3 regions of the Actinoplanes sp. CA-030573 genome follow, and region 1 is predicted to be linked to each of the others. Evidence: riboswitches for the same ligand, from Rfam matches in the RefSeq annotation. Region 1 holds a riboswitch; each other region holds the start of a gene.
The links. Region 1 has a riboswitch for cyclic di-AMP ahead of ACQP2F_RS30400 (NlpC/P60 family protein). Riboswitches for the same ligand answer to the same signal wherever they lie in the genome.
Positions count from the first base shown of each region.

Region 2: it holds a riboswitch for cyclic di-AMP, as region 1 does, so the genes downstream of both, ACQP2F_RS02000 (coiled-coil domain-containing protein) here and ACQP2F_RS30400 (NlpC/P60 family protein) in region 1, are expected to answer to the same signal.
Region 3: it holds a riboswitch for cyclic di-AMP, as region 1 does, so the genes downstream of both, ACQP2F_RS06765 (NlpC/P60 family protein) here and ACQP2F_RS30400 (NlpC/P60 family protein) in region 1, are expected to answer to the same signal.

Region 1 covers NZ_CP192038.1:6,591,787-6,601,578, forward strand. The annotation lists gene ACQP2F_RS30380 (AAA family ATPase) at 1-657, opposite strand, end outside; gene ACQP2F_RS30385 (epoxide hydrolase family protein) at 667-1,749, opposite strand; gene ACQP2F_RS30390 (MarR family winged helix-turn-helix transcriptional regulator) at 1,823-2,266, shown strand; gene ACQP2F_RS30395 (M1 family metallopeptidase) at 2,291-3,628, shown strand; gene ACQP2F_RS30400 (NlpC/P60 family protein) at 3,679-4,674, opposite strand; cyclic di-AMP (ydaO/yuaA leader) riboswitch at 4,689-4,826, opposite strand; gene ACQP2F_RS30405 (M56 family metallopeptidase) at 4,949-5,851, opposite strand; gene ACQP2F_RS30410 (BlaI/MecI/CopY family transcriptional regulator) at 5,848-6,201, opposite strand; gene ACQP2F_RS30415 (cytochrome ubiquinol oxidase subunit I) at 6,286-7,647, shown strand; gene cydB (cytochrome d ubiquinol oxidase subunit II) at 7,659-8,639, shown strand; gene cydC (thiol reductant ABC exporter subunit CydC) at 8,636-9,792, shown strand, end outside.
Region 2 covers NZ_CP192038.1:421,529-431,320, forward strand. The annotation lists gene ACQP2F_RS01975 (hypothetical protein) at 1-539, shown strand, start outside; gene ACQP2F_RS01980 (ATP-binding protein) at 621-1,064, shown strand; gene ACQP2F_RS01985 (HAD family hydrolase) at 1,165-1,905, shown strand; gene ACQP2F_RS01990 (glycoside hydrolase family 65 protein) at 1,963-4,329, shown strand; gene ACQP2F_RS01995 (coiled-coil domain-containing protein) at 4,384-5,460, opposite strand; cyclic di-AMP (ydaO/yuaA leader) riboswitch at 5,470-5,607, opposite strand; cyclic di-AMP (ydaO/yuaA leader) riboswitch at 5,816-5,957, shown strand; gene ACQP2F_RS02000 (coiled-coil domain-containing protein) at 5,961-6,965, shown strand; gene ACQP2F_RS02005 (ABC transporter ATP-binding protein) at 6,981-7,757, opposite strand; gene ACQP2F_RS02010 (ABC transporter permease) at 7,750-8,646, opposite strand; gene ACQP2F_RS02015 (TetR/AcrR family transcriptional regulator) at 8,826-9,425, shown strand; gene ACQP2F_RS02020 (Atu4866 domain-containing protein) at 9,530-9,792, shown strand, end outside; gene ACQP2F_RS02025 (MFS transporter) at 9,779-9,792, opposite strand, start outside.
Region 3 covers NZ_CP192038.1:1,461,013-1,470,804, forward strand. The annotation lists gene ACQP2F_RS06715 (glycoside hydrolase family 13 protein) at 1-61, opposite strand, end outside; gene ACQP2F_RS06720 (HD domain-containing protein) at 72-788, opposite strand; gene ACQP2F_RS06725 (MHYT domain-containing protein) at 805-1,692, opposite strand; gene ACQP2F_RS06730 (GPGG-motif small membrane protein) at 1,849-1,992, opposite strand; gene ACQP2F_RS06735 (metallophosphoesterase family protein) at 2,032-2,775, opposite strand; gene ACQP2F_RS06740 (hypothetical protein) at 2,772-3,023, opposite strand; gene ACQP2F_RS06745 (nucleotidyltransferase) at 3,020-3,610, opposite strand; gene ACQP2F_RS06750 (dTMP kinase) at 3,775-4,485, shown strand; gene ACQP2F_RS06755 (SDR family NAD(P)-dependent oxidoreductase) at 4,553-5,248, opposite strand; gene ACQP2F_RS06760 (sigma-70 family RNA polymerase sigma factor) at 5,814-6,818, shown strand; gene ACQP2F_RS06765 (NlpC/P60 family protein) at 6,897-7,868, opposite strand; cyclic di-AMP (ydaO/yuaA leader) riboswitch at 7,883-8,048, opposite strand; gene ACQP2F_RS06770 (DUF3817 domain-containing protein) at 8,217-8,534, opposite strand; gene ACQP2F_RS06775 (hypothetical protein) at 8,545-8,955, opposite strand; gene ACQP2F_RS06780 (DUF6158 family protein) at 9,035-9,268, shown strand; gene ACQP2F_RS06785 (DUF1360 domain-containing protein) at 9,293-9,792, shown strand, end outside.

The DNA.
Region 1 (9,792 bases):
GTTGCGCTCGGACGAGCCGACCCACATGTTGAGCACGTCGGTGATCGACAACGAGATGAACGCCGCGCCCATCTCGCCGGCGACGGCCCGGGCCAGGAACGTCTTGCCGCAGCCGGGCGGGCCGTAGAGCAGCAGGCCGCCGCGCAGGCTCTTGCCGAACAGCGTGCGCAGCTTGGGGTTGCGCAGCGGCCCGAGGAAGGAGACCTCGAGCCGCTTCTTCACCTCCTGCATGCCGCCGACGTCGGCCAGCGTGACGGTCGAGGTCTCGATGTCGAACGTGCGGTCGGCGTGCCCGCGCACCGGGTCGGGCTCGTCGTCGGCCTTGGCGAACCGCGGCGGCACGATGTCGCCGAGGTCTTCCTCGAGGGCCGCCCAGTCGACGCTCTGGTCGCCCTTGGACGACGGTTGCGGCGCCGGGGCCGGCCCCGGCGCCGGCTCGGGTGTCGCGGGCGCGGCGTTGCCGAGCGCGGAGGTCATCAGCCGCTGAGCGGTCGCGTTGCCGGGCTCGCGGGCCAGCACCTGCGCGGCGTGGCCGATCGCCTCCGGCCCCCGCCCCGCGTCGACCAGCAGCTCGGCCAGGTGCAGCCGGAGCGGCAGGTCGTCGGGCCGGGCCTGCACGGCCGCGGTCAGGCTGTCGATCAGCGGCGAGTCGCTCATGACACCGAATTATGCCCGCGCCCCCACCGCCTCGAAGAAGGAGGTGATGTCGGCCGCCAGCAGATCGGGCACCTCCAGCGCGGCGAAATGCCCGCCGGACGGGAACTCGGTCCACTGCCTGATGTCGTGACGCTGCTCGACCAGGGGACGGACCGGCTGGACGATGTCGTGCGGCAGGACCGCCACCCCCAGCGGCGCCGGGCACGGGATCGGCCCGCCGCCCAGGCCGGTCTCCTTGACCAGGCGCGACGAGGAGCCCGCGGTGCCGGTCAGCCAGTAGTGCATGACGTCGGCCAGCACGACCTCGTCGGCGATCGGGTGGGCCGGATCGGCCCACTGCTGGAACTTCTCCGCGATGAAGGCGAGCTGCCCGGCCGGGGAGTCGTTGAGCGCGTACGCGATGGTCTGTGGCGCCGCCGCGAACAGCACCTGATGCGGATGCCGGTTGCCGGCCAGCTGCCGGGTCTTCGCCAGCCGGGCGGCGTCGACCTCGCTCAGCGGCCCGTCGTAGGCGCCACCGGTCGGCATGAAGTTGACGTGCACCCCGATGACGTGTTCCGGCGCGACCGCGGCCAGCAGCCGGGAGATGCCGGATCCCCAGTCGCCGCCCTGCGCGCCGTATCGCTCGTAGCCCAGACGCTCCATCAGGGTGGCCCACGCCCGGGCCACCCGCTCCTGCCCCCAGCCGCGCGAGCGCGTCGGCCCCGAGAAGCCGTAGCCCGGAATCGCCGGGACCACCAGGTGGAAGCGGGGCATGAGCAGCGGGATCAGCTCGAGGAACTCGGCGACCGAGCCCGGCCAGCCGTGCGTGAGGATCAGTGGGATCGCCGCCGGATCGGCCGACCGGACGTGCAGGAACCACACCCGCTCGCCGTCGATCGTTTCGACCCTCGGCCCGTACGCGTTGAGCGCCGCCTCGTGCGCCCGCCAGTCGAACGTGGCCCAGGCCGTCGTGAGCTGCCGCACGCGGTCGAGCGGTATGCCGTAGTCCCAGCCGGCATCGGGCAGCTCGTCGGGCCATCGGGTGCGGGCGAGCCGGTCGTGGAGATCGTCGAGGTCGGCCTGCGGAACGTGTAGCGCGAATTCGTTCATGCGGCTAACGTTAGGCCCACGAACATTCAGATGGCAAACGTTAGGTAGGTAAACGTAATGTTAAAGTTGGCATATGGAGCAACTGCCGAGCTGGCTGCTGACCCAGACCGCGGCGCACGCCGGTCGCCTGGTTCACGACGGCTTCGCCGAGGTCGGCGCCCGCGGCTACCACTACCGCCTGCTCAACTCGCTGCTCGAGGAGGGTCCGGCGAGCCAGGCCGACCTCGGCCGGCGCACCGGCATCCACCTGAGCGACATGGTCGCCGCGCTCAACGAGCTGCAGCGCGAGGGCTATGTCGCCCGCGAGCCCGACCCGGCCGACCGCCGGCGGAATGTCATCACGCTCACCCGGCCCGGCCGCCTGCGTGCCGCCGAGCTGACCAAGCGGGCGCACGACGTGCAGGAGAGGCTGCTGGCGCCGCTGACCGAGGCCGAGCGCGGCCAGCTGCTCTCGACGCTCGTCAAGCTCCTGGACCACCACCTGAGGCAAGGGATTCCCCCGTTGCCCAAGGAGTAGGACGGCATTCATTCTCGTCGAATGATGAGACGAGTGCTCCCCGCCTTGCTCGCCCTGACCGCGACCATCGCCGTGCCGGCCACCCCGGCCCGCGCGGCGGCCACCGACGCGACCCGTACGCCGGCGACCCCGGCCTACACCATCAACCTGACCAGCAACGGCACCGGCGGCGTGTGGACCGGCCACGAGAGCGTGACCTTCTCCAACGCCTCGGCGGTCCCGCTGACCGAGGTCTACCTGCGTCTGTGGGACAACGCCCACGGCACCTGCACGAGCCTGCCGATCAAGGTCACCAACGTCACCGGCGGCACCCCGGGCGCGCTCGAGGTCGCCTGCACGGCGCTGAAGATCACGCTGCCCGCGCCGCTGGCCCAGGGCGCGACCGGCAGCGTCGGCTTCGACCTGTCGATCACGGTGACCGACGGGATCGACCGGTTCGGCCACGACGGCAGCTACTACTTCATCGGCAACGCGATCCCGGTGCTGGCCGTGCGCGACGCGGCGGGCTGGCATCTGGACCCGTACACGAACAACGGGGAGTCCTTCTACGCGCTCGCCTCGGACTACACCGTCGCGCTCGATCACCCGAGCACGATCTCGGTGCCCGCGACCGGCACCTCGGTCGACCGGGCCGGCAGCAGTGGGCGTACGGTCACCACCGCCACCGGGAAGAAGGTGCGCGAGTTCGCCTGGGCCGCCGGGCCGTTCCGCAAGATCTCCGGAACCACGGCGGGCGGCGTCGCGGTGAACGTCTACTCGGTGAGCTCGATCAGCACGTCGAGCGCCAACTCGATGCTGAGCACGGCCAGGTCCGCCCTCGACGCGCACTCGTCCCGCTTCGGCGCCTACCCCTACGGCGAGGCCGACGTGGTGCTGGACAACGGCTACTGGTTCGGCGGTATGGAGTACCCGGGCTTCGTGCTCGACGTCATCAGCTCGACGGCGCTGGCGCACGAGCTCGCCCACCAGTGGTTCTACGGGATCGTCGGCGACGACGAGTACACGACGCCGTGGCTCGACGAGGGCTTCACCGACTACGCCACCGATCTGTACTTCAACAAGACCGGCAGCGGCTGCGGGATCACCTGGCAGTCGAGCGCCGAGAAGCTGACCAACTCGATGGCTTACTGGGACGCGCACCCGAGCCGCTACAGCACCGTGGTCTACGGCTACGGCAAGTGCACGCTGCACGACCTGCGCCGGCTGATCGGCACGACGGCGATGGCAAACCTGCTCAAGTCGTACGCGGCGTCGCACTGGTACGGGGTCTCGACGGTGGCCGACTTCAAGGCCGCGGCGCAGGCCGCCGCCGGCTCGACCAGCCTCACCTCGTTCTGGGCGGCGCACCGCGTCGAGGGCTGACCGCACACGGAAAGGGGCCGCCCGCGGGCGGCCCCTTTCTGCGCGAACTCTCAGCCCGGACGCCGGAAACCGGCGATCGGTCCCACCTTGTCGAGCACCGCCATCCGCACATGGTCACCCGTGTGCGGGGCGTGCACCACCTTGCCGCCACCTATGTAGATGGCGACGTGATGGAGGCTGCCCGGATAGAAGAAGACCAGGTCACCCGGTTGCAACTCGTCCCGCGACACCGCCTTGCCCTCGCCCCACTGGTCCTTCGTGTAGTGGTCGAGGAAGACGCCGACGCTGGCCCACGCCGCCTTCGTCAGACCCGAGCAGTCGTAGCTGTTCGGGCCCTCGGAGCCGAAGACGTAGGGCTTGCCGACGAGGTCGCAGGCTCGCTGCGCCGCACGGCCGCCCTTGTCCTGGCTGTAGGTGACGGGGCACGGCCCGGTCTTGAACGGGCCGTCGGACTCGCCGGCCGCGCCGTACGCCGCGAGCCGCAGCTTCTGGAGCGAGTCGATCTTCTTCTGGATCGCGGCCTTCTGCTGCGCGAGCTGGCTGTCGCGCGCCGCGATCGACTTGGTCAGCACGTCCAGGTCGGACTTCATGCCGGCGTACTTGTCGCGCAGCTTGGCGACGCCGGCGATCTGGTCCTGCTGGTGCCGAGCAAGCTGATCGAGGTAGGTCAGCTTGTCGGTCAGGCCGGTGGGCGACCCACTCATGATCATGGCGTTGAACGCGTTGGGCGCACCCTGCTTGTACGCGTCGACGGCCATCCCCCGCACCTGGGACAGGGCGACATCCACCTGGATCTGGAGCGGAGTGAGCTGGGTCGTGAGCTTCTTCAGCTGAGCCTGGTTCTTGAGCAGCTTGCCGTGCACGTCGTTGTACTGCTCGATGACCGGCTCGAGTTCGTTCCACTGCTTGTCGATCTGGGCCTCGACGCTGGCCGGCGAGGGTGTCGCTTGCGCTACGGACGGGCCGGTGAAGACGATCCCGACCGCTGCGACAGCGCAGGCGAGGCTGCGCAGAACTGCGGCGCGGCGCGCCCCAATCCGTTTCACGTAGGTGCGTTATCCCTTCTTCCATCAAGCCGCCGACCGGGTTAGCTGACGGGTTCGGGCGGGAAGCGCGCCCGGCCGCAAGGGATCGCGGCTTCACCCCGACTACTCGGGTCCCCGGTTCGTCGCCATGGACGATTAGGCGGTGGTCCGTCAGATCGGCCGGATGGACGATGGGGGGCTGCCGAACCGGGGACCACCGTACTCCCGATCAAGTCGTTAACTGAAGCTGCCACGACCAGGAAACTGCTTGCACAGCAGGGGCTACGGACAGTGACTACAACGGCCAGGCTTCCAGGGCGCGGTCGAGCCACGGGAGCACCAGGATCACGGTCGGTAATACCAGCAGGGCCAGGGCGCCGAGCGCGACGGTCGCGGTGAGGGCGATCGAGGACCTCGGCGGCGCGGCCAGGCGGGCGAGGCGGCGGTCCCGGGCGTCCGTTCCGGGCGCGACATCCTCCGACAGAGGGACAGCGCCGGTCAGGCGTTCCAGGGCGCCGCGCAGCGGCGCGGACCCGGTGCGGCGGCGTGCGGCATCGTCGGCCACCATCTCCAGCAGCAGATGTACGGCGTTCAGCGGCGCCCGGCTGCGCAACGGCGCCGGGACGGCGCGATAGAACGCGGTGAACGACTCCATCACCACCTCATGGCGGTGCCGCAGGTGGGTCTGCTCGTGGGCGAGGACGGCCTCGACCTCGGACCGGCCGAGCAGCCGGAGCGCGCCGTCGCTGAGCACCACGCGCGCCTCCCGGCCGGGCACGCAGTAGGCGAGCGGCAGGTTGCCCTGGAGCACCCGCACGTTGTCGTCGTCGAGCTCCTGGCGCTGCTCGGCCCGGTCGAGCAGGTCGACCAGCAGCCGGTGCCGGGCGCGGCGCTCGCGGGAGCGCCGGGTGACACCGTAGAGGGACCAGAGCAGCCGCAGCACGATCGTGGCCGCGACGGCGAGGGCGCCGACCAGGGCCGCGGCGGTGACCGGCCGCCCGGCGCCGGCCGCGCGGGCCAGTTCTTCGGGGCCGGCCAGCACCACGCCGAGCGCGGAGAGCACCGCGGTCAAGGTGATCGCCTGCCAGAGCAGCACGGCCGCGGCCGGCGCGCGGTCGGGCCACCGGGCGGCGGCGAGGACGCCCGGCACGACGAGCGACAGGGTCAGCCCGAGGGCGCCGAGCAGCAGGGCGGTCACCGCTCGTTCTTGGCGACGGCCTCGAGGGCGGCCTTCAGAGCCTCCGGCGGCAGCTGCCCGACGAAGTAGGCGAGCGCCGCGTCCTGGTCGGCGCTGGCGCTGAGCGCGTCGAGCATGACCGAGGCCGTCATCTCCTCGCGGGACTGCGTGGTGGCGTACCGATAGGCGCGGTCCGCTTTCTGCTCCGTCACCACCCGTTTCTTGGCCAGGCGGTGCAGCACCGTCATCACCGTCGTGTAGGCGAGGTCGCGCTCGGGCCCGATCGACTCGTGGACCTGGCGCACGGTGAGCGGCTCACCCGCGTCCCACAACACGTTCATGACCACACGTTCCAGGTCTCCCAGCGCCATGGACCAAAGTCTACTGCACAACGTCGTACTACGAGGCGTAGTATCTACTACGCGACGTCGTATTCGTTGTTGACGGGGGACCCGATGGACGTGCTCGACCTGACCCGGCTGCAGTTCGCGGTCGTGACGATCTATCACTACTTTTTCGTGCCGCTGTCGATCAGCCTGGCGGCGATCGCGGCCGGCCTGGAGATCACCTGGCTGCGCACCGGCGACGACAAGTTTCGCGACCTCACGAAATTCGTCGGGAAGCTGCTGATCGTCACGTTCGCGGTCGGCGTGGTCACCGGCCTGGTGCAGGAGTTCCAGTTCGGCATGGCGTGGAGCGCGTTCGCGAAGTTCTACGGCGACGTGTTCGGCCCGACGCTCGCGATCGAGGGGATGCTCGCGTTCTTCCTCGAGGCGACGTTCCTGGCGCTCTGGTATTTCGGGTGGGATCGGCTGCCGCGCCTCGCGCATGCGGCGACGATCGTGATCGTCTCGCTCGGCACGATCCTGTCCGCGTTCATCATCCTGGCCGGCAACAGCTTCATGCAGAACCCGGTGGCGTACGCGATCGACCCCGTCACCGGGCGGGCGCGGCTCACCTCCTTCACCGAGTTGCTGCTCAACAAGGTCAACCTGGCCGCGTTCCCGCACACGTTGTCGGGGGCGGCCATGGTCGGCGGCGCTCTGGTGCTGGCCATCGCGGTGTGGCGGATGGCGCACGAGCCGGCGATGCGGGTCCTGGCCCGCCTCGGCGCCTGGGTGACGCTGGCCGGCGGCGCCGCCACCGCGCTCACCGGCGACCACCTCGGCAAGGTCATCACCTCGGTGCAGCCGATGAAGATGGCCGCGGCCGAGGCGCTCTACCAGACCACCGAGGGCGCCCCCTTCTCCGTCTTCACGATCGGCAAGCCGCTGCCGTCGTTCTCCGTCGACATCCCGTGGCTGCTGTCGATCCTGGCCAAGGGCTCGCCGGGCGCGACCGTGCAGGGCATCGACGATCTCCAGGCGCAGTACGCGGCTCAGTACGGTCCCGGCTCGTACGTCCCGATGATCCCGGTAGCGTTCTGGAGCTTCCGGCTGATGATCGGCGTGGGCATGCTGGCGGCCGCCGTCGCCGCGTTCTACCTGTGGCGTACGAGGAAGGGCCGTTCCGCCCCGGCCTGGCTCCTGCGCTGGTTGCCGTTGATCCCGCTGCTTCCGACCGCGGCCAACACGCTCGGCTGGATCTTCACCGAGACCGCCCGCCAGCCGTGGATCGCCTTCGGCATCTCGAAGGTGGCCGACGGCATCTCGCCCGGCCTGACCAGCGCCGAGGTCGTCGCGTCGCTGACCGGCTTCACGCTCGTCTACGGCGTGCTGGCGATGGTCTGGCTCCGGCTGATCCGCCACCTCGCCCGCCAGCCCCTGCACCCCGTCGCCGCCTCGGACAAGTCGCCCGAGCTCGCGCCCGTCTACTGAGGGATCTGCTGATGGTCACCTTCTGGTTCGCGATCGTCGTCGTCGCGTGGGTTCTCTTCTTCGTCCTCGAGGGATTCGACTTCGGGGTCGGCCTGCTCGGTCCGGTGCTCGGCCGCGACGACCACGAGCGGGGCGCGGTCGTCCGCACGATCGGCCCGTTCTGGGACGGCAACGAGGTCTGGCTGGTCGCCGCCATCGGGGTCACGTTCGCGGCGTTCCCGGCGTGGTACGCGGCGCTGCTCTCGGGGCTCTACCTGCCGATGGTCGCGCTGTTGCTGCTGCTGGCCGTGCGCGGGGTGGCGCTCGAGTTCCGCGGCAAGGGCGACGGGTCCCGCTGGCGGCGGCGCTGCGACGCGGCCCTGACCGCGAGCTCGGCCGGGATCGTGCTGCTGTGGGGCGCGCTGCTGTCGGTCTTCGTGCGGGGGCTGGCGCTGGGGCCGGACGGCTCGGTCACCGGTCGCGGGCTCGGGCGCAGCCTGTCGCCCGTACTCACCTGGGAAGCCGGCGCCGGCGCGCTGGCCGCACTCTTCGCCGCGGTGCTGCTCGGCGCGACCTTCCTCAGCCTGCGCACGAGCGGCCCGGTCCGCCGCCGGGCCCGCACCCTCGCCCGGTGGCTGGGCACCGGCGGCGCGGCCGTCCTGCTGATCGTCGGCGTCGGCACCGGATCCCGCGTGGTGCTGGCCGCCGCCGCCCTGTCGCTGGCCGCCGGCATCCTGGCCCGCAACGGCCGCGAGGCCCTCGCGTTCGCCGCCACCGCCACCGCCGTCGCCGGCGCGGTGGTCGCCGTCCTCACCGCCCACGGCTCGGTCGTGCTGCCGAGCACGATCTCCCCGGCCTGGTCCCTGACCATGTCCGCGGCGGCCGCCACCCCGCAGGCCCTGACGCTCCTCACCGGGTTCGGCCTGGTCATCCTGCCCGGCGTCCTGGCCTACCAGGCGTACTCCTACGTCGTCTTCCGCCGGCGCGTCGCCAGCGAGCGGGTCCCCTCATGACCGCCCTCCCCCACCCCGCCGCCCGCCCTTCCGGCGCCGCCTGCGCTCAGCGCGCTCGCGGTCCGGTCGACCCCCGTCTCCTGCGGCATGCTCGCTCCGCCCGCCGGGGTGTGGCAGTCCTCGCCGTGCTGGGGTTCCTCCAGGCCGCGTCGACCGTGCTCGTCGCGATCGCCCTGACGTTTCTGATCGCCGCGCCGCACGGGTGGGCCCTGGGCCTGCTCGCCTCGGCCTACCTCGTCCGCGCCGCCGCGTCGTGGGCCGAGCAGCGGGTGGCCGTGACCACCGCCGCCCGGGTGACCGACGAGCTGCGCCGCCGGATGCTCGCCGCCCTCCCGCGCCGCGGCCCCGCCTGGGTGGCCGGCTTCGGCGCGGGCCGCCTCACCACCGTCCTCACCAGCGGGCTCGACGCGTTGCGCCCGTGGTTCGCCGGCTACCTGCCGTCCGTGGTGCTGGGCGTGACCCTGCCCCCGCTCGTCGTCATCGGCATGGCCGTCGTCGACCCAGCCTCGGCGCTGATCACGCTCGCCACCCTCCCGCTGATCCCGCTGCTCGGCGCGCTGATCGGCTGGGCCACCCAGGCCCAGGCCCGGCGCCGCTGGCAGGCCGACGCCCGGCTGGCCGGCCACTTCCTCGACGTGGTCCGCGGCCTGCCCACCCTGCGCGTCTTCGGCCGCGCCGAACGCCAGACCGCCACCATCGCCGCCCTCACCGACCAGCACCGCGGCGCCACCCTCCGCGTCCTGCGCGTCGCCTTCCTCTCCTCCACCGCCCTCGACCTGGTGGGCACCCTCTCGGTCGGCCTGATCGCCGTCGAGGCCGGCCTCCGCGTAGCCGCCGGCCACCTGCCGCTGGCGCCCGCCCTGCTGGTGATCCTGCTGGCCCCCGAGGCCTACCGCCCGCTGCGCGAGATGGCGGCCCGCTACCACGCCGCCACCGACGCGACCGCCGCCATCGCCGACGTAGACGAAATCCTCACCGCCGACGCACCCACCACCCACTCCGCCACCGCCGGCTCTTCCACCGCCGCCGTCACCGCTCACCGCCGTCAGGGCGCTCCGCCACTCGGCCCCCCGGTGGATGGCACGACGGCGACCGTGCCTGCGGGTTTGTCGGCGACCGGCCTGCGCGCCCGCTATGCCGGCGCCGCCGTCGA
Region 2 (9,792 bases), 3.8 Mb from region 1:
CCATGCTCGCGCTGGCGTTCGCGCCGATCAGCCTGTTCTTCCTGATCACTGCGCCCGACTACCAGTTCTTCAAGCTGCTCAACGTCGCGATCCTGGCGCTCTCGGCGCTGGTCGGCCTGCGCTTCATGACCGACGGCATGCGCACGCTCAACCGGCACGGCCTGATGGCGCCGGCGCCCCAGCCGGTCAAGGCCCCGGTCTCGCCCGCACCCGCTCCGGCCGCGGTCCCGGCAATGGCCGGCGCTCCCGCCCCCGAGGCCGGCAACGGCACGGCGCCGCAGCCGCACCAGGTCCAGGTGCCGCTCGGCTACGTGCTCCAGCCCATCCAGAAGGCGGCGCCGGCCCGGCCGGCCACGCAGACCCCGCCCAGCATGACCCTGCTGTACATCTGGATCCTGCTGTTCGGCTTCGTCGGCACCCAGCTGGCGTGGACGCTGCGGCCGTTCTTCGGCAGCCCGGGCATGAAGTTCAGCCTGTACCGCCAGATCGACGGCAACTTCTACGCGGAGATCTTCAAGACGATCGCTCACCTCTTCTGAGGTTGATCGCCCATGGCTGCTGCAACCGGGAGACCACGGCGCGTAGGCTGCACCACGGTGGAGGAGAGATTGCGACAGAGCGTGCGTTCGGCTCCCGGCGTGGAGTCGTCCGGCGGCGATGCGCCCCGCTCTCCTCAGCTTCTCGACCGGCGTTTCGGCCGTGACGAGATCGCCGTGGTGCGGCACGAGGTGTCCGCCCGGCTCACCGCGGCCGGTCTGGCCGGGGAGCGGCTGCAGGGCTTCGTCCTGGCCGTCAACGAGGTGATCACCAACGTCGTGCTGCACGCCGGCGGCCAGGGCCGGGCGGTGCTCTGGCTGGCCGGCGGCTCGGCGTGGTGCACGGTCACCGACTCGGGCCCCGGCATCCCGGCGCACTACCTCCAGCAGCCCGAGGTGCCCGGCGCGTTCGAGGTCGGCGGGCGGGGCATCTGGCTGGCGCACCAGCTGTGCGACGAGGTGACGGTGGCCACTGGGCCGATCGGTACCACGATCGGGCTGCGCATCGAGTTGCCGCGCCGCGTGTGACCTGCGTGAAACGGTGATTTGAACAGCTTGTAAAGCGTCCGGAAAACGTGAAGCCGCCCTTCCGGACTCACCGCGAGCCGCATGCGACTACATTGGGCGCGTGCTCGGACTACCTCAGCATGTGACCGCATGCCTTTTTGATCTTGACGGCGTGCTCACGCAGACCGCCCTCGTGCACAATGCTGCGTGGAAACAAACGTTCGACACGTTCCTCGAGACGTGGTCGGCACAGCACGGGCAAGAATTCGTGCCGTTCGACTCCGGCGCCGACTACCACCGATATGTCGACGGCCGGCCACGCGCCGATGGCGTACGCACCTTCCTCGCCTCTCGCGGTATCACCCTGCCCGAGGGCAGCCCGGATGACGGTCCCGACCAGCTGACCGTGAACGGCATCGGCAACCAGAAAAACAACCTCGTCCTACAGAAGATTAAGGAGGGCGCGGTCCAGGTATACGAGGGCTCCGTGGAGTACCTCAAGGCCGCGCGCGACGCGGGGCTGCGCCGGGCGGTCGTCTCGGCCAGCGCCAACTGCAAGGACGTTCTCGAGGCGGCGGGTATCGCGAACCTCATCGAGGAGCGCGTGGACGGTGTGACCGCACGCGAGCAAAGCTTGCCCGGCAAGCCGGCACCCGACACTTTCCTGTACGGCGCGAAACTCCTCGGGCTTCCCCCCGAGAGCTGTGCCGTCTTCGAAGATGCTCAGGCCGGCGTTGCCGCAGGTCGAGCGGGCGGTTTCGGGATCGTGGTCGGTGTGGACCGCGTCGGGCAACGTGACGCTTTGCTCGAGCACGGGGCGGACATTGTGGTCACGGACCTGTCCGAACTCCTGACGCGCTGAACCCGCATCAGCGCTTAAATTCACGACTTTCTTTACTCATTCACGAGAGGCACCACCGTGATCCGTGAACGGGCATATCCCGTGGACCCCTGGCACATCCGGGAGACCCGGCTCGACCTGGACCTGCTGGCCCAGTCCGAGTCGGTGTTCGCGCTTGCCAACGGGCACATCGGGATACGCGGAAACCTGGACGAGGGCGAGCCGCACGGCCTGCCGGGTACCTACCTGAACTCGTTCTACGAGCTGCGCCCGCTGCCGTACGCCGAGGCCGGCTACGGATTCCCCGAGTCCGGCCAGACGATGATCAACGTGACCAACGCCAAGCTCATGCGGCTGCTGGTCGACGACGAGCCGTTCGACGTACGGTACGGCGAGCTCCGCTCCCACGAGCGCGTGCTCGACCTGCGAGCCGGCACGCTCGAGCGCACCGTCGAGTGGGTCTCCCCGTCCGGCCAGGCGATCCGGGTGCGCACCGTGCGGCTGGTCTCGTTCACCCAGCGCGCCGTGGTGGCGTTCCTCTACGAGGTCGAGCCGCTGGACGCCTCGGCCCGGCTGATCCTGCAGTCCGAGCTGGTCGCCAACGAGCAGCTCCCGCCGATGAGCAAGGACCCGCGCGTCGCGGCCGTGCTCGACCACCCGCTGCAGGCCGAGGAGATGCTCGAGCAGCGCACCGGCGGCCTGCTGGTGCACCGGACCAAGGCGAGCGACCTGCGGATGGCCGCGGCCATGGAGCACCTCGTCGAGGCGCCGGGCAAGCACGCGATCACCACCGAGGGCCACCCCGACTGGCTGCGCACGACCGTGGCGAGCAAGCTCGAGCCGGGACAGAAGCTGCGCGTGGTCAAGCTCGCCGCGTACGGCTGGTCCGGGAGCCGTTCCCTGCCCGCCATCCGCGACCAGGTGGGCGCCGCGCTCGCCAGCGCCCGGCTGGACGGCTGGGAGGGCCTCGTGGAGGCCCAGCGGGAGTACCTGGACGCGTTCTGGGACCACTCCGACGTCAAGGTCGAGGGCGACCCCGAGGTGCAGCAGGCCGTCCGCTTCGGCCTCTTCCACACCCTCCAGGCCGGCGCCCGGGCCGAGCAGCGCCCGATCGGCTCCAAGGGCCTCTCCGGCCCCGGCTACGACGGCCACACCTTCTGGGACGCGGAGACCTTCGTGCTCCCGGCGCTGACCTACACGCAGCCCTCGGCGGCCGCCGACGTGCTGCGCTGGCGGCACTCCACGCTCGATCTGGCCCGGGAGCGGGCGCAGACCCTCGGCCTGCAGGGCGCCGCGTTCCCGTGGCGCACGATCCGCGGCCAGGAGTGCTCGGCGTACTGGCCGGCCGGCACCGCGGGCTTCCACATCGGCGCCGACATCGCCGACGCGGTCCGCCGCTACGTGCAGGCGACAGGCGACTACGACTTCGAGCGTGAGGTCGGTCTCGAGCTGCTGGTCGAGACCTCCCGGCTGTGGCGGTCGCTGGGCCACCACGACCGGCACGGACGCTTCCACATCGACGGCGTCACCGGCCCCGACGAGTACACGGCCGTGGTCGACGACAACATCTACACCAACCTGATGGCCCAGCAGAACATGTTCAGCGCGGTGGAGGCCTGCAAGCGGCACCCCGACCTGGCCCGCAAGCTGGGCGTCGACGACGAGGAGATGGCGTCGTGGCGGGATGCGGCGGCGGCGGTGCACATCCCGTACGACCGGGAGTTGCAGGTCCATCAGCAGTCCGAGGGCTTCACCCGGCTCCAGGAGTGGGACTTCGAGAACACCCCGCCCGAGGCGTACCCGCTGCTGCTGAACTACCCGTACTTCGACCTGTACCGCAAGCAGGTGGTCAAGCAGGCCGACCTGGTCATGGCGATGTACATCCGCGGTGACGCGTTCACCCCGGAGGAGAAGCAGCGCAACTTCGCCTACTACGACGCCCGTACGGTGCGGGACTCGTCGTTGTCGGCCTGCGTCCAGGCGGTTCTGGCGGCCGAGGTCGGGCACCTCGAGCTGGCGCACGACTACCTGGGCGAGGCCGCCCTGATGGACCTGCACGACCTCCACCAGAACTCGCGTGACGGCGTGCACGTGGCGTCGCTGGCCGGCACCTGGATCTCGCTGGTCGCCGGCCTCGGCGGCATGCGGGACTTCAACGGCCAGCTGTCGTTCGCGCCCCGGCTGCCGAGCCGGATCAGCAACCTCGAGTTCTCGCTGTTGTGGCGCGGGCTCCGGCTGCGGGTGAATGTCACGGCCGACGAGGTGACCTACTCGCTGCGCAACGGCGGCGGCTCGGCCCGGCTCGTGCTGCTGCACCACGGCAAGGAGATCGAGGTCACCCAGGTCAAGCCGGTGAGCGTGCCGATCCCGCCGGCCGGACCGGTCGGCCCGCCGCCGACCCAGCCCGCGGGCCGGGCCCCGGTGCGCCGGGCTCCGCAGGACTGACCGTCAACGACAACGGCCCCCGCGGATATCGCGGGGGCCGTTGCCATGTCTGCTCTACAGCATCGAAACGTGCACGTGGTCCTTGTGGGCGCTGACGCCGTGATAGGTGTGCCAGTTACCGGTCGCCGGGAACCAGATCTGCTGATACCAGATGACGTAGTAGATGCCCAACCGGTCGGCGTTGCGGACCAGGAACGCCATCAGGTTGTTGCCGTAGTTCTTCATGTCGGCGTTGTGCGCGTTCGAGAATCCGCTCTTCTGCAGGGACCAGTCGCAGGCCCGGCCCTTCGGATGCTCGAACGGTCCGCCGTTGCGGTGACAGCCGACGAAACGATTGAAGCCGGCCTTCTTCACCTCTTGGTACATGTGCAACGTACGCGCGGTGATGCAGCCACTCGTGGTCGGATCGTTCACGGTGCATTTCTCCGGCGAGAAACCGCCCTCGGCATTGCGTGGCGCGGGCGCCGCCTGCTTGGAGACCGCGTCGACGAAGCCGCCGGTGAGGCTCTTGCCGCCGACCAACTCGAGCGCCTTCTCGGCCGAGGCCTTCTGCTTCTGCATCGCCAGCAGGTTGGTCTGCTGCGCCTTCACCTCGGCGTCGAGCGCGGCCTTCTTGCTGTTGACCAGGTCGATCGCGGCGTTGAGCTCGCGCAGCTTCCGGTCGTGCAGCGTGTTGATCTCCTCCAGCGAGACCGCCTTCTTGAGGAAGTCGCTCGACCCCTGGCTGCCGAGCAGGAAGCTGGCGGCGCCGAGGTGGCCGGTCTGGTACTGCTGGGCGGCGATCGCGTTGACCTCGGGGATCAGCGCGTTGCGCTTGGCCTCGGCCAGGTTGATCTCGACGGCCAGGCTCTTCTGCGTCGCGGTGGACTTCGTCACCGCCGCCTTGGCCTGCACATACTTGCGGTTCGACGACTCGAGCACGTCGTTCAGCGTCGCGTTCGCCTCGACGTCGTCGTCGCCCTCGTCAGGGATCGCGGACGTTCCTCCGCCTGAGCTCGACCCTTCGCCGGAGCTCGACGAGGACGAGGTGTCGGGGTCGGCGCTCGCGGGGGCGGTCGGCGCCGCCAGGAACGAGACAGCCACGAGCGGCGCCAGGGCGAGTGTCAGCCACCGGCGGGTTCGTACGGTCATCCAGCCAGGTTCCTTCCGGTTAACCGCCGACCGGGTTAGCTGACGGGTTCGGGACGGAAGCGATCCCTACCGCTCGCGCGGATTCACCCCAGGTGAGGAACATTTGGTTCCCCGGCTCGCCTCGCGGCGATTGGGCGGTGGTCTGCCGGCGCCTCGGGGGCGGCGCCTTCGGCGGCAGAGCCGTCGGAGAGTTTACCCGAGACTTGGGAACGCATCAGGGTCCGATAAACGTGAATGTGGTGAGCGGATAAGCACTTTCCGTAATGAGGTGACAAGCCGTTATCGGCCAATCGCACAGGGTACGAGATCTGTCGATCAATCGATGGCATGGGTATCGTCGGTCCCGATCCCCACCCGGGGATCGCCGCCTAATCGCCGCGAGGCGAGCCGGGGAACCAACCGTTCCTCTCAATGGGGTGAATCCGGAGTCACTTCCGGTAGGGAACTTCCGTCCCGAACCCGTCAGCTAACTCGGTCGGCGGCCGACGGAAGGAAACAGTGTGCGGCACCAATCTGTCCGCCGCCGATTAGCGGCGACCCTCGCCCTCCTGGTCGCTGCCGCCGGTCTGGCGTTCGCGGCCCCGGCCCACGCGGCGCCGGGCGACACCGGGGACGACGGCGAAGGCGGCTCCAAGTCGCTGATCCAGCAGCTCGAGGCGGCCTCCCGGGGCTACGTCCAGGCCCGGGACGCGCTCGCGGCCTCCAAGACCCGCCAGGCCCAGCTCACCGCCCGGCTCAAGCAGCTGGACGCCGAGCTCGCCCCCCGCCAGGCGGCGGTCGACGAGATCGTCGCCGAGGCCTACATGTCCGGCCGGCTCGGCCCGATGAGCGCGCTGCTCAACGCCGGCTCGGGTGCCGGCTTCCTGGACCGGGCCGAGATGCTGGAGACGGTCGGGGTCAAGCAGCAGGCCGCGGTCACCGACCTGCGGGCCGTCCGTGACCAGCAGGCCGCGGCCAAGCTGGCGATCGACGCCACCATCCGTGACCAGCAGAAGCAGGTGAACGTGATGGCCAAGCGCAAGGTCCAGGCCGAGACCGCGCTGAAGGCGGCCAACGCCGGCCAGGACGACCCGCAGCCCAGCGACGGCGGCAGCAGCAAGTCGGCGGCCAAGTTCCAGGGCGGCAGCGGCATGGTGGACGACCCGACCAGTGGCGGCCGCATCACCCAGCGCATGCTGTTCGCCATGCGGCAGGCCCAGGCCGACGGGTTCACGCACTACGTGCACTGCTGGCGCGAACAGAACAGCGGCGAGCATCCCAAGGGCCGGGCCTGCGACTTCGCGGCCGACAAGGGCGGTTTCGGCGGGGTGGCGACGGGCGCCAGCAAGACGTACGGGACGAACCTCGCGAACTACTTCATCAACAACTCGAGCCGGCTGGGCGTCCTGTACGTCATCTGGTTCAAACGCATCTGGCTGCCGTCGAGCGGCTGGAAGGCGTACACCCGTGGCAACGGCGATCCCTCGAGCGATCACACGAACCACGTGCATTTGTCGGTCATCTAGGGCGGTACGGGGCCTTCACTTCTTCACGAAGGCCTCGTACTCCTTCATCACGTCGTCGGTCGGGCCGTCCGCCTTGATCACGCCGCTCTCCAGCCAGATGCTGCGCTCGCAGGTGTCCCGGATCGACTGCTCGCTGTGGCTGACCAGGAAGACCGTGCCGGCCTCCGCCCGCAGGTCGCGGACCCGCTGCTCACTGCGCTTGCGGAACTTCGCGTCGCCGGTGGCCAGCGCCTCGTCGATCAGCAGCACGTCGTGCTTCTTGGCCGCGGCGATCGCGAAGCGCAGCCGGGCCGACATGCCGGACGAGTAGGTGCGCATCGGCAGCGAGCTGAAGTCACCCCGCTCGTTGATCCCGGAGAACTCGATGATGTCCTGCACCTGGCTCTTGACCTGGGCCGGGGACATGCCCATGGCCAGGCAGCCGAGGGTCACGTTGCGCTCGCCGGACAGGTCGTTCATCAGCGCCGCGTTCACGCCCAGCAGCGAGGGCTGGCCGGCCGCGTAGATCGCGCCGCCCGCCTCGACCGGGAGCAGGCCGGCGATCGCCCGCAGCAGCGTCGACTTGCCCGAGCCGTTCGTCCCGATCAGGCCGATGGCCTCGCCCTTGTACGCCACGAAGCTGACGCCCTTGACCGCGTGCACCTCGCGGACGGCCGCGCTCTTGGTCCGGGTGACGAGGCGCTTGAAGCTGCTCAGCGGCGAGTTCTGCGCGGCCGAGACCGAGCCGTGGATCCGGTAGATGATGTGCGCGTTGTCGGCGATGACGGTGGGGACCCGCTCTTCGTCAGCCACGGCCGTACCCTTTCTCTCCCCGCCAGAAGTAGGCGTAGCCGCCGAGGCCCATGACCACGGCCCAGATGACGGCCTCGGTCCAGAGTCGCCGCGGCGACCCGGCCAGGATCACGTTCTCCATCAGCGCGTGCCGCATGAGCTCGATGTAGACCAGCAGCGGATTGGCCTCGACCAGGGCCAGCTTCCAGCCGTGCAGGTGGGCCGTGAACTGCGTCACCGGGTAGAGCACGGCCGACCCGTACATCCAGACCCGCATGATGAACGGGATGAGCTGCCGCAGGTCGTGCAGCGTGGACCCGAGCCGCCCGACCAGCATCGCGAAGCCGGCGTTGAAGATCGTCTGCAGCACCAGGGCGGGCAGGATGAGCAGCCATTCGACCGTGATCGGCTCGCCGGTGAACAGCACGATCGCGATCAGCACGGCCGTCGACGCGATCATGTTCCGCGCCTCGACCAGGGTGATCGACAGCGGCAGGCTGGCCCGGGGGAAGTGCAGCGCCCGGATCAGGCCGAGGTTGCCGCTCACCGCCTGGACGCCGGCCTGCACCACGGTCTGGGTGTATCCGAAGATGAAAACCCCGGTGCACAGGTACGGGATGAAGTTGCCCACGCCGTGCTTGGTGTTGAGCAGCACGCCGAAGATCACGTAGTAGACGCCCGCGTTGAACAGCGGGGTCAGGACCTGCCAGATCATGCCCAGGCGGGTGTTGCCCAGTGACGCCGAGACCTTGGCGCTCGCGAACTCCCAGATGAAGTGCCGGTAGGCCCAGAGCTGGCGGGTGTACTCCGGCAGGGTGGGCAGCCGTCCGGCGGCGCCCAGTCCATGCTTCCGGGCCAGCTCCCTCACGGAGGGCCCGGAGTAGGACTCGACGACGGTCGTCTGAGCCATGGGGTGGTGCTCCGATCTCGTCGGCCCGACGTCGGGGGAATCGGGTCCTGGTGCTTTCCGCGAGAACACAACTAGCAAGCATGCCAACACGTCACCGATGGAACGGGTTCGTATCGACGTGAAATCTAACCGACCGAACGGCGGAACGCAACCGTTACGTCCTGGCGTATAGTGACTACGTGGCGACAGCGAAGCGAGCACCAGCCGGGGCCGCCGTGCTCCGGGGCGACATCACTGTGGCTATCCGTAACGCGGTCATGCAGGAGCTGGCCGAGGTCGGATATGGCCGCCTCTCCATCGAAGCCGTGGCCCGCCGAGCCGGCGTCGGCAAGACCGCCGTCTACCGGCGCTGGAGCAACAAGCTCGAGATGGTCCTCGAGATTGTCTCCGACGTCGCGGGGCGAAGCGTACCCCTTCCGGACACCGGCAGCTTCGAAAGCGATCTCCAGCTGCTCATGATGATCGTAAGCCGCGCGCTCCAGCACCGGATCGCCTCGCAGATCATCCCGGACCTGATGGCCGAGGCCTCGCGGAACCCGCAGATCGCCGAGACCCTCCAGAAGGCGCTGCGCACCCACCAGCAGGCGGTCGGCGACAAGCTGATCGGCCAGGCCGTGGCCCGCGGGGAGCTGCCGCCGGGCACCGACCCCGAGGTGGCGATCGACCTGATCCTCGGGCCGCTCTACTGGCGGCTCGCGGTCGCACGTACGCCCCTCGGCGACGACTACCTGGAGAAGATGATCGCCGCGGTCATGGCCGCGTTGCGCGCGTCGAGCTGACGCACCCCAACCGCAACCCGGTTGCACTCCGGGTCAGCCCCTCGCTGCCGAAACTAGGAGCCATTCCCCTACCTCGCCGTTCGCCTCGCCTTTGAGGAGCCGCCATGCGCACCCCGCACGTCGACGTCGCCCTGTTCAAGCGCATCATGGGCGGCCGGCCCGCCGAGTCCACGCGGCTCGCGGCCCCGCGGGTGCGGACCGCGGCGCCGGTGGGTGCGTGGCTGAGCGAGGACGGCGCGGTGCGGCTCGACATCTTCGACGACGGCACGTACGACGGGCAGGTCGCCGGCCGGAAGCGTCATGCGCACGGCACGTACACCATCGACGGCGCGACGATGACGTTGAGCGACGAGTCAGGGCTGTACAC
Region 3 (9,792 bases), 4.9 Mb from region 1:
CCGCGAACGAGCGGGGATAGACCTGGTAGATGACGGCGTCGCGCCACCAGCGGTTGTGCATGCCGCCCAGGCTAGCCGTCGAGGATTGCCGCGAATCTCTCCTCCGCCAGGTCGAGCTGGTCGAGGATGTGGTCCTTGGCCTCCAGCGACAGCGGCGTGTCCGGCCGCCCGACCAGCTCACGCAGCTTGGGCACGAGAGGCCGGTACTTGGTGGCCGACGAGTACGCCTTGTCCGGGGTGGTGTGCACGACGCCCACCCCGTTGTCGGTGAAGTCGGACACCTTGATCACCCGAGCCCACGGGTCCCGGTCGAGGCTGGCCGCCACGTGCTCGCGATATTGCTCGTGGCGGTCGCGCTCGGGGTCGTACTGCGGGTTGGTGACCGAGCGGACCAGCTCGGCCACCCGCGGGTTGAAGCGGCGGGCCAGCTCGGCGATCGCGGCCTCGGTCAGCTCGCCGTGCGTGCCCTCGGCCAGCATGCCGAGCTCGGCCGGGTGGTCCTCGACGGCGTCGTGCAGCAGGGCCGCGGTCAGCACGTCGACGTCGTGGACCCCGTAGTACTTGATGATGCGGATCGCGACCCGCAGCAGGTGGTTGAGGTACGGCTCGCGGACCCGGCGGTCGCCGGCGTGCAGCTTGGCGGCCAGTTCGAGCGCCGCCACGAGCTGGTCCCGCTCGTCGGGCGGGAACGACTCGACCTCCAGGAGGAACCGCTCGCGCAGCCCCTCCACGCCATAGACCTCGGTGATCGCATGCAACGGCATCGACAGCAGCATCCGTGGCGCCATGCCGACACTTTAATGGTCAGTTCCCGGTGGTGGACCGGATCGGGACCGGACGGGGTGACGGGCGACGCGAGCCCGCCGCGGCGGTCGTGTCGAACGATGCCTGCTTGAGTGACCAGGCATTACCGCTTTCGGCGTGCACGCCCCGCTTCGGGTTGCCGGCGCCGTCGGTGAACTCCTCCTCGGTCATCGCCTGCAGCGCGCTCAGCGCCACCCCGACGATCGTGGCCGCGGTGATCAGCGTGATCGGGACGATCATCGTGAGCGGCCGGACGCCGTGCACCTGCATGATCGCGGACGGATCGAGGTGGACCGACATGGCGGCCATCCCGGTGTAGTGCATGCCGCACACGGCGATCGCCATGATCCCGGCGGCCACGCTGACCCGGGGCCAGCCGCGCACCGAGATGGCGAACCACAGCGCAACGGTGGCGGCGACGCAGGCGATGACCACCGAGGCCGCCACCAGCGACAGGTTGTAGGTCATGTGCCCGGCGACGTGCATGCCCTCCATGCCGGTGTAGTGCATGACGAGCACGCCGGAGCCGGTCAGCGTGCCGGCGCCGATCACCTTGGGCAGGCTGCGCTTGCCGTGGCCGACGATGACCAGGCCGAGTCCGACCGCGACCACGGCGGCGATCATGCTGAGCAGGGTCATCGGCAGGTCGTAGCGGACCGGGCTGGCCGGCACGTCGAAGCCGAGCATGGCGGCGAAGTGCATGAGCCAGATGGCGCCGCCGCCGATGGCGAACGCCGCGATGCCGAGCCATCGGTTGCGCCGGCCCCGGGTGCGGGCGTCGCGGGCGCGGGCGGTGCAGAGGAGCCCGAAGAACGAGCCCAGGAATGCCAGCAGGTAGGCGGCGAGGGGGTTGAAGACCCCGTACGTGAAGTGATGGACCTCGGTCACTGCGAACCTCGCGATGGATCGACGGATGTTCGCAGGTGATTTACGGCCAAATGGGCGGCCGTTCATCGCACGCCGTGTGCGGTCCCATCACAAAGAGGAACCGGAACCGCCGATACGGCGGTCCCGGTTCGCGACTCGGTTTCGAGGGAGGAGGGATCAGGTGAAGATGCTGACGCCACCCGGGCCTACCAGCAGGCCAACGATGATCAGCACGATGCCCCAGAGGAGCTGCCGCCGGAACAGCGCGAGGATGCCGGCGACCACCAGGATGACTGCGAGGATCCAGAGGAGAACGTCCATGCGGTCGAGTTACCCGGACGCCTCGAAAAGAAAACCCACCTATGTGGCGACCAATTCGAGATCGACTTCATCGGACAGAAGCTGGTAGACGTTGTACGCCTGCTTGATCACCGGGTGGGCCACGTTGCGCACCGGGACGCCGCCCGGCGTACGGCCGCGCTCCGACCCGTGGTGTGCGTGCCCGTGCAGGGCGAGCGCCGTCGGTGCCGCGTCGATCGCCCGGCCGAGCTGGTAGCAGCCGAGGAAGGGGTAGATCTCCAGCGGCTCGCCGAGCAGCGTGTCCGGCACCGGGGCGTAGTGGGTCAGCGCGACCAGCGCGTCGACTTGGATCGAGAGCAGGGCGTCCTGGAGGCGCTGGGCGATCACCTCGGTGGTGCCGACGAAGTCCTTCATCTCGCGCTCGCCGAAGTTGCTGGCGCAGGCCCCGGCGAACCCGCCGCCGAAGCCCTTCACGCCGGCGATGCCGAGGCGGTGCCCGTGCAGCTCGAGGACGGTCGTGTCGCCCTCGAGCACGGTGATGCCGGAGTCGGTCAGCACGTCGGTGACCCGGGCCTGCTGGTCGCTCTGGTGGTCGTGGTTGCCCAGCACGCACACCACCGGCACGCCCAGCCCGCCGAACTCGGTCGCGAAGCAGCGCGCCTCCTCGACGGTGCCGTGCCGGGTCAGATCGCCGGCGACGAGCAGCGCGTCGGCCCGCTCGGGCAGCTGCTCGAGGGCCGGCCGGAACCGGCCCAGCACGTCCTTGTCCACGTGCACGTCGCCCACGGCGGCGATCCTGATCATGAAATCTCCTCCACCTCGCTGGGTGCCTGTGTCCTCGTGATCCCGATGTCGCAGGTGATCTCCACGTCCGGGAAGCGCTCGTTGATCTGCCGGCAGATCTCGTCCCGCCGGTGCGCGCTCTCCACCTCGCCACCGAGCACGAGCAGGTGCTCGCGGCGCTGCACGGTGATGCCGAGCTCCGCGATCCGCCCGTCGGTGAGCAGACTCTGGATCTCGGCTTCCAGGTATTCGTCGAGTTGAGTGCTCATCTGTCTCCCCTACCCCCATCCGGCTCGTTCCCACCGGCGGGAACGACGTCCAACCGGTCGAGCAGGATCAGGAACGCTTCGGCGTACGGAGATCGGGACGTCTCCCGGCGTACGCGATCCCAGTCGATCTGCTCGCGCAGCGACCGTGCCACCGGGAAGCCGGTGGCGAAGTCGCAGTAGTGCTGGCTGTAGCTCAGCAGCTTGTGGATCATCAGCTGGGTCGCCGAGATCACCGGCATGTTGATCGCCTCGACCGAGATCATCTCGCTGTCGCGCAGCGTCTCGTCGGTGACCGGCGTCTCCACCGGCCGATGGATGAGGTCCACCATGCGGTCCTCGTCGTAGACCTTGACCAGCCAGTCCTCGGGCGGTTGCTCGGTGCGGAAGCCGACCGCCGCGAGCGCCTTCAGTGCCTGCTCGGCGTCCTGCTCGCGGATCAGGAAGTCGACATCGTGGTCGCTGGAATGACCGCCGTGCGCGTACACCGCGAAGCTCCCACCGAGCGCGAAGGGGATGTCGGCCGCCTTGAGGGTGGAGGCCACCCGCTTGAGCGTGCCGGCCAAGCCTTCGTCCACGTGGTGCGGCATGGGCGTTCTCCCTGTTCGACGTGTGCGGTTCGGGTCGTATTGCGGTACCCGAGCCGCTTCCCCTTGAACCTCACGCCAAAATCAACTGCTACACCCGATTTTGGTACGGAATGAGCACCGTTGCTCGGAAACACACTGGGCAACCCTGGTTACCGTTGGTAGGCATGACCCGCCAGCCACGCACCATCGCCCTGGTCGGCATCGACGGATCGGGCAAGACCACCCAGGCCCACCGCCTGGCCGACGACCTGGCCGCCGAAGGCCTGCGCGCCGCCTACCGCCGCAACGCCGGGGGCCGTCGCTGGTTCGGTCGCCTGGCCGCGGCCCTGGGCCGCGGCGACGACGCCGAGGACCTGCTCGGCCGCCGCGGCATGTTGTTCATCGAGTCCGTGCTGCGCTGGCTGGCCATCCTCCGCACCCTGCTGCGCCGGGCCTTCACCGGCGAGATCACGGTGATGGACCGCTACGCCGCCTGCCAGTACGCGAGCCTGCGCGCCCGGGCCGCGGGCCCGTCCGCCGAGCGCCGCGCCCGTCTCGCCTACCGCCTGTTCCCGCGCCCGGACGTGACCTTCCTGCTGGCCGTGGACCCGCTGATCGCCCACGACCGCATCGAGCGCCGCGGCTACGACCACGAGAGGGTCGAGTATCTGTCGGCCGCCGCGGCCGCCTACCGTTCGCTGCCCGAGTACGCCGATTTCGTGCTCATCGACGCCAACGGCACCCCGGCCGAGGTCGCCGCCGAGATCCGGGCCCGGCTGCCGCTCCCGGCGCCGGTGACCCCGGCCCGTTCCCGGGTCCGCGCGATGATCCTGGCCGGCGGCCCCCTGATCGCCGGCGCCACCGCCCTGGGCTACCAGCTGGCCGAGACGCTGTAGGCCGGCCGCCCAGCCAGCGCCGGGCGGCGGTCCAGCGCCGGGCGGCGGGCCGGCGCCGGGCGGCCGGCTAGGCCTGGCCGTAGACCGGGATGGTCGCGCCCGTGGTCGGCGCCGAGTCGTCCGAGGCCAGGAAGACGATCGTCGGGGCGATCTCCGCCGGGCGCACCCAGCGGGAGAAGTCCGCGTCCGGCATGTCGCGCCGGTTGGCCGGGGTGTCGATCACGCTGGGCACGATCGTGTTGCAGCGCACCTTCTGCTTGCGGTACTCGACCGCGACCGCCCCGGCGAAGGCCAGCACCGCCGCCTTGGCCGTCACATAGCCGGCCGCCCCGGCGAACGGCGCCACCGCGGCCCGCGACGAGACGCAGACGATGCCGCCACCGCCGGCCGCCACCAGGTGCGGCAGGGCCGCGGCCGTCACCAGGTAGGTGGGACGCAGGTTCAGCGCGAGCAGGCGCTCGAACTCCGCGACCGGGGTGTCGGCCACGAGACCGCTCCCGGCGTACGCACCCGCGAGATTGACCACCGCCCGCAGCGGCGCCCCCGGTTCCGCGGCCGCGACCGCCATCGCGGCAGTGATATCCGTCTCATCGGCGAGATCCGCTTCGACCACGATCGCGTCCGGCAGGGAGGCCCGGGACCCCGGCCGCACCGGTGCCACCACCCGCCAGCCGGCGGCCGCGAAGGCCGCCACCGTGGCCCGGCCGAGCCCGCCGGCGCCGCCGGTGACGAATGCCGTCCGTCCGTTTTCCATAAGGATCATGCTGCCCGCTCATCCGCCCCGGACGGTGTGGTTCTCGTCACGTCCGTCGCAGGATGATCCATGGGTCGCGGTTCGTTGCGAAAAGGGCCGTCACCTGCACGGGCGTCACCCTTGCGGGCGAGTGAAGTGGAGGCGCGCGTGCCGCATTGTGGCAGGTGTCCCGTTCGGCCCGGCCCATCGGGATCTTTTCGATGAGCCTTTTGTTTCAAGACGGTCGCGAACCTGTCGATGCTGCACGTGAACCCGGGAAGCCGAGCGGCCGTACTGGGTAGTGACGGATGTCCCATGGTCTGTGGTGATGCCCGTCGCTGCGACGGATGAGGGGCCGATGGTGTCATTGAGGCGATGGCGGGTATGCGTCTTGGTGCGCGACCGCCGCCGGCCGCGGCGCGCGAATGCCGCTTGGAGAGCCTCCTCCTCAGGAACATCGCACTCGGCTCTCAGCAATCACCCAGGCATTCGTGACACTTTCGACCCACCAGCCGGAATCAGTGCGACCAGTCATTTGTTGTGTAGATGCCAGTAACCGCAATGCACGTCTTGCGGACGTTACGGGGAGGAACTGATGAACACAGGGTTTGCCCGTAACGGGGTAAGTAGTGAACGCAATGAGGGGACCGTGGGCAACGTGGAGAAGAGCACCGTCATGCGGACCGACCAGGTCGCCGAGGAGCGAGACCTGGTCGGCGTCTACCTGCACGAGATCTCCCGGACGCCACTGCTGAGCGCAGCCGAGGAAGTCGAGCTTTCCAAGCAGATCGAGGCGGGCCTCTACGCGGAGTTCCTGCTCGACGAGGGCGAGATGCCCCGTGGCGTGAGCCGCGAGGAGCTGGAGCGGATCGTCCACGAGGGTCAGCGGGCGAAGGATCTGTTCATCCGGGCCAACCTGCGTCTGGTGGTCTCGATCGCCCGGCGCTACGTGCGCTCGGGCATGCCGATGCTCGACCTGATCCAGGAGGGCAACACCGGCCTGGTCCGCGCGGTGGAGAAGTTCGACTACGAGCGCGGCTACAAGTTCTCGACGTACGCGACGTGGTGGGTGCGCCAGGCGATCAGCCGGGCCATCGCCCAGCAGGAGCGCACCGTGCGCCTCCCCGTGCACCTGGTCGAGGACGTCAACCGGATGCGCAACGTCACCCGCCAGCTCGTCCGCGAGCTCGGCGCCGACCCCGAGCCCGAGCAGATCGCGGCGGCGCTCGGCGTGACCGTGGAGCGGGTCAACGAGCTCACCCGGTGGGCGCAGGACACGGTCTCGCTCGACACCCCGGTCGGCGACGACGGCGACACCAACCTCGGCGACCTGGTCGCCGACAGCGACGCTCCCTCCCCGGAGGAGATCGTGCTGACCGCGCTCGAGCGGCAGCGGATCGAGGGCCTGCTCAACCACCTCGACGACCGGTCGGCCGGCATCATGCGGGCTCGCTACGGTCTCGAGGACGGCCGGGAGCACTCGCTGACCGAGGTGGCCTCGCGCTTCTCGCTCAGCCGGGAGCGCATCCGCCAGCTCGAGATCCAGGCGCTCGGCCGGCTGCGTGAGCTGGCCCGGGCCGAGGGTCTGCAGGCCGCCTGAGCACCGAACCCCCCCCGACGACAGAGACGCGAAAGGCCGGTACCCGGACGGGTACCGGCCTTCTTGGTGCGCGGGGAACTACCGGACCCGGCCGTAGCCGTACGGGGTCATGATGTTCATCGACCTCTTCTTGATCGGCTCGCCCTCGCGGGAGGCGTCGATGATCATGCCGCCGCCGACGTACAGGCCGACGTGGCCGAGGCTGCGGTAGAACACCAGGTCGCCCGGCTTCAGCTGGGACTTGGTGATGCGGGCCGTGGCGCTGTACTGGGCGGCCGCGTTGTGCGGCAGCGACTTGCCGGCCTTGGCCCAGGCGGCCATGGTCAGGCCCGAGCAGTCGAAGGTGTTGGGCCCGGAGTCGCCGTAGCCGTAGTACGCCGGCTTGTTCGCCTGCACGTACGCGAAGTCGACCGCGATGCCGGCCGAGCCGGAGATGCTCGGCGCCTTGCCCGCGGCCCCCGAGACGCCGGGCTCGGTCGCGCTGCCGAACGCCTGCTCCCGCATCGCGCGCAGCTTCTTGATGTTGGCCTCGATCGTCTTCTTGCGGGCGGCCATCGCCTTGAGCTGCGCCTGCTGCTTCTCCTGCGTCGTCTTCAGCGCGGCCTGCCGGTCGGCGTACGTCCGGGTGGTCTCCGTGTAGTCGCTGATGTCGCGCTGGTTCGACCGGCTGATCATCTCGAGGTAGCTCATCCGGTCGATCAGGCTGCTCTGGTCGCCGCCCAGCAGCGCGCTCATTGGCCCGACCCGACCCTGCATGTAGGCGGTGGCGGCGACCGACTGGACCTGGGCCTCGGCGACGACCATCTTGGCCTTGGCCGGGGCGATCGACGCGGCCAGCTTCTTCTGGTCGTCGGCGGTCTTCTTCAGGTCGATGTTGAGCTTGTTGTACGACTCGGTGATGTCCTCGAGCTGGTTCGACGCGGTCTCGATCTGCTTCTTGAGCTCGCTCTCCGACGGCGCCGCGTGGGCCGAGGTCGCCATGGACCCGGTCAGCGCGACCGCCATGGCCGCGACCACGAGGGAACGAAGCCTGGTGCGGGGGGTTGGCACCGGTTGCTGAACCTTTCTTCCGCTTCGGCCGCCTACCGGGTTAGCTGACGCCTGCGTTTCCGGAAGATCAGTGGGCGGGAAGAAGGCCCTACCGCTGGACGCGGATTCACCCCGGTAACGCGGTTCCCCGGTTCGGCCACGCGCCCGGGGGACGGCGCGCCGATTCGGCGGCGTTGGCCGGCGCCACCCGGAGGGAAGTGGCTGCGGACCGAACCAACCGCATTAACTTATCGATGCGGGAAACAAAATCAAGGTCTCTGTGCGGGATTTAAGGTAATCGCCAGATATGCGCCAATGATCCCGATAACACATTGTCATTCGACGAAGACGGCGCGTCATTCGCGGCCCTCAAACGGGACTTTTCGCCAGCTCGGCGGGAACCCACGCGTTGGTGACCTTACGCTCCGCCCAGAACGAGAGGAAGGGGATCGTGCCGGCCGCCATGACCAGGATCATCCGGGGGAACGGCCAGCGGGCGCGGCGGGCCAGATCGAAGGTCAGCACCAGGTAGACCATGAACAGGAAACCGTGCAGCGGGCCGACGACCGCAACCACGGTGTCGTTGTCGCCGAGGTACTTCAGCGGCATGCCGACCAGCACCAGCGCGAGCAGGCAGACGCCGACGATCCACGCGATGATCCGATAGCGGGTGAGGGCTCCCTGCACGGTGCACTTCCTATTTGTTGGAGTAACCCGGGTAGTCCGAGGGGCGGGCGCCGGGGTGGGCGGCCAGCCAGGTGAGGTAGTCGTTGTAGGCGTCCAGCTCGGGGTCGTCCTCGGCGGCCGGCGCCGGCACGGCGACCCGGACCGGCCGGCCGACCGTAACAGGCGAGCCTGGGAGCCGTTCCTCCTCGGCCTCGTCGTCCTCCGGCGGCGCGGGGGGACGGCGGGCGAGCTGCACCTCGCGGAACCAGAGGAACGCGAAGAAGGCCGCGAAGACCGGCCACTCGAATGTGTAACCCCAGCTCAGTGTGTTGCCACCGCTGGCCCGGCTGAACTGCCACCAGCCCAGGCCGAGGCAGCCCACCACGGCGGCGAGCGCGAGGACGTGCCGGACGATCCAGGCCGGCGTCCACAGCCCCTTCATGCCCGCCAGCGTACCGGCGCGCGTTTGGCCGCCGTCCGCATGGGCAACCGTGCTGGCAAGCACACCAACGGAGGTAACCATGACGGACGCCCAGCTTCACAACGAGACCGGCGTGGAGCCGGCCACGCTCGCGGACGAGGACCTCTTCCGGGAGCTTGCCAGCCTCTACCGGACCCGGCTGGCGACGCTGCGGCACGGTCCCGACGCGGCCCTGGACAACCATTTCCGGCGCACCGCCGACCTGGAGACCGAGTACATGGTCCGGTACCCCGGCCGCGAGGTCGACCCGTCCCGCCTGACGCAGGACTTCTGACCGCCGACCCGAAGGGCCCCCCTCATGACGGACACCATGCGTGACCGCCTGTCGCACGTCGCCGACTCGTACGCGCCGCACGAGCACCGCCCGCTCGCCGGCTACCTGGCCGCGATGGGCGCGTTCGGCACGCTGGCCGCCGCCCTGGCCGGTGCGGCCAAGCTCACCGGCCGCCCGGTGCCGGGCCGGCCCGCGACCGCCGACGTGGTGCTCATCTCGATCGCCACCCACAAGCTCAGCCGCCTGCTGGCCAAGGATGCGGTGACGAGCCCGCTGCGGGCGCCCTTCACGCGCTATGCCGAGCCGGCCGGGGCGGCCGAGCTCAACGAGGAGGTACGCGACGAGGGCAGCTCGCTGCGGCACGGCATCGGCGAACTGATCACGTGCCCGTTCTGCCTCGCCGTGTGGGTGGCGACCGGCCTGACCGGCGGGCTGGTGCTCGCCCCGCGCCTGACCCGGCTGGCGGCGACGGTCCTGACCGCCACCGCCGCCTCCGACTTCCTGCAGATGGCCTACGACGCGGC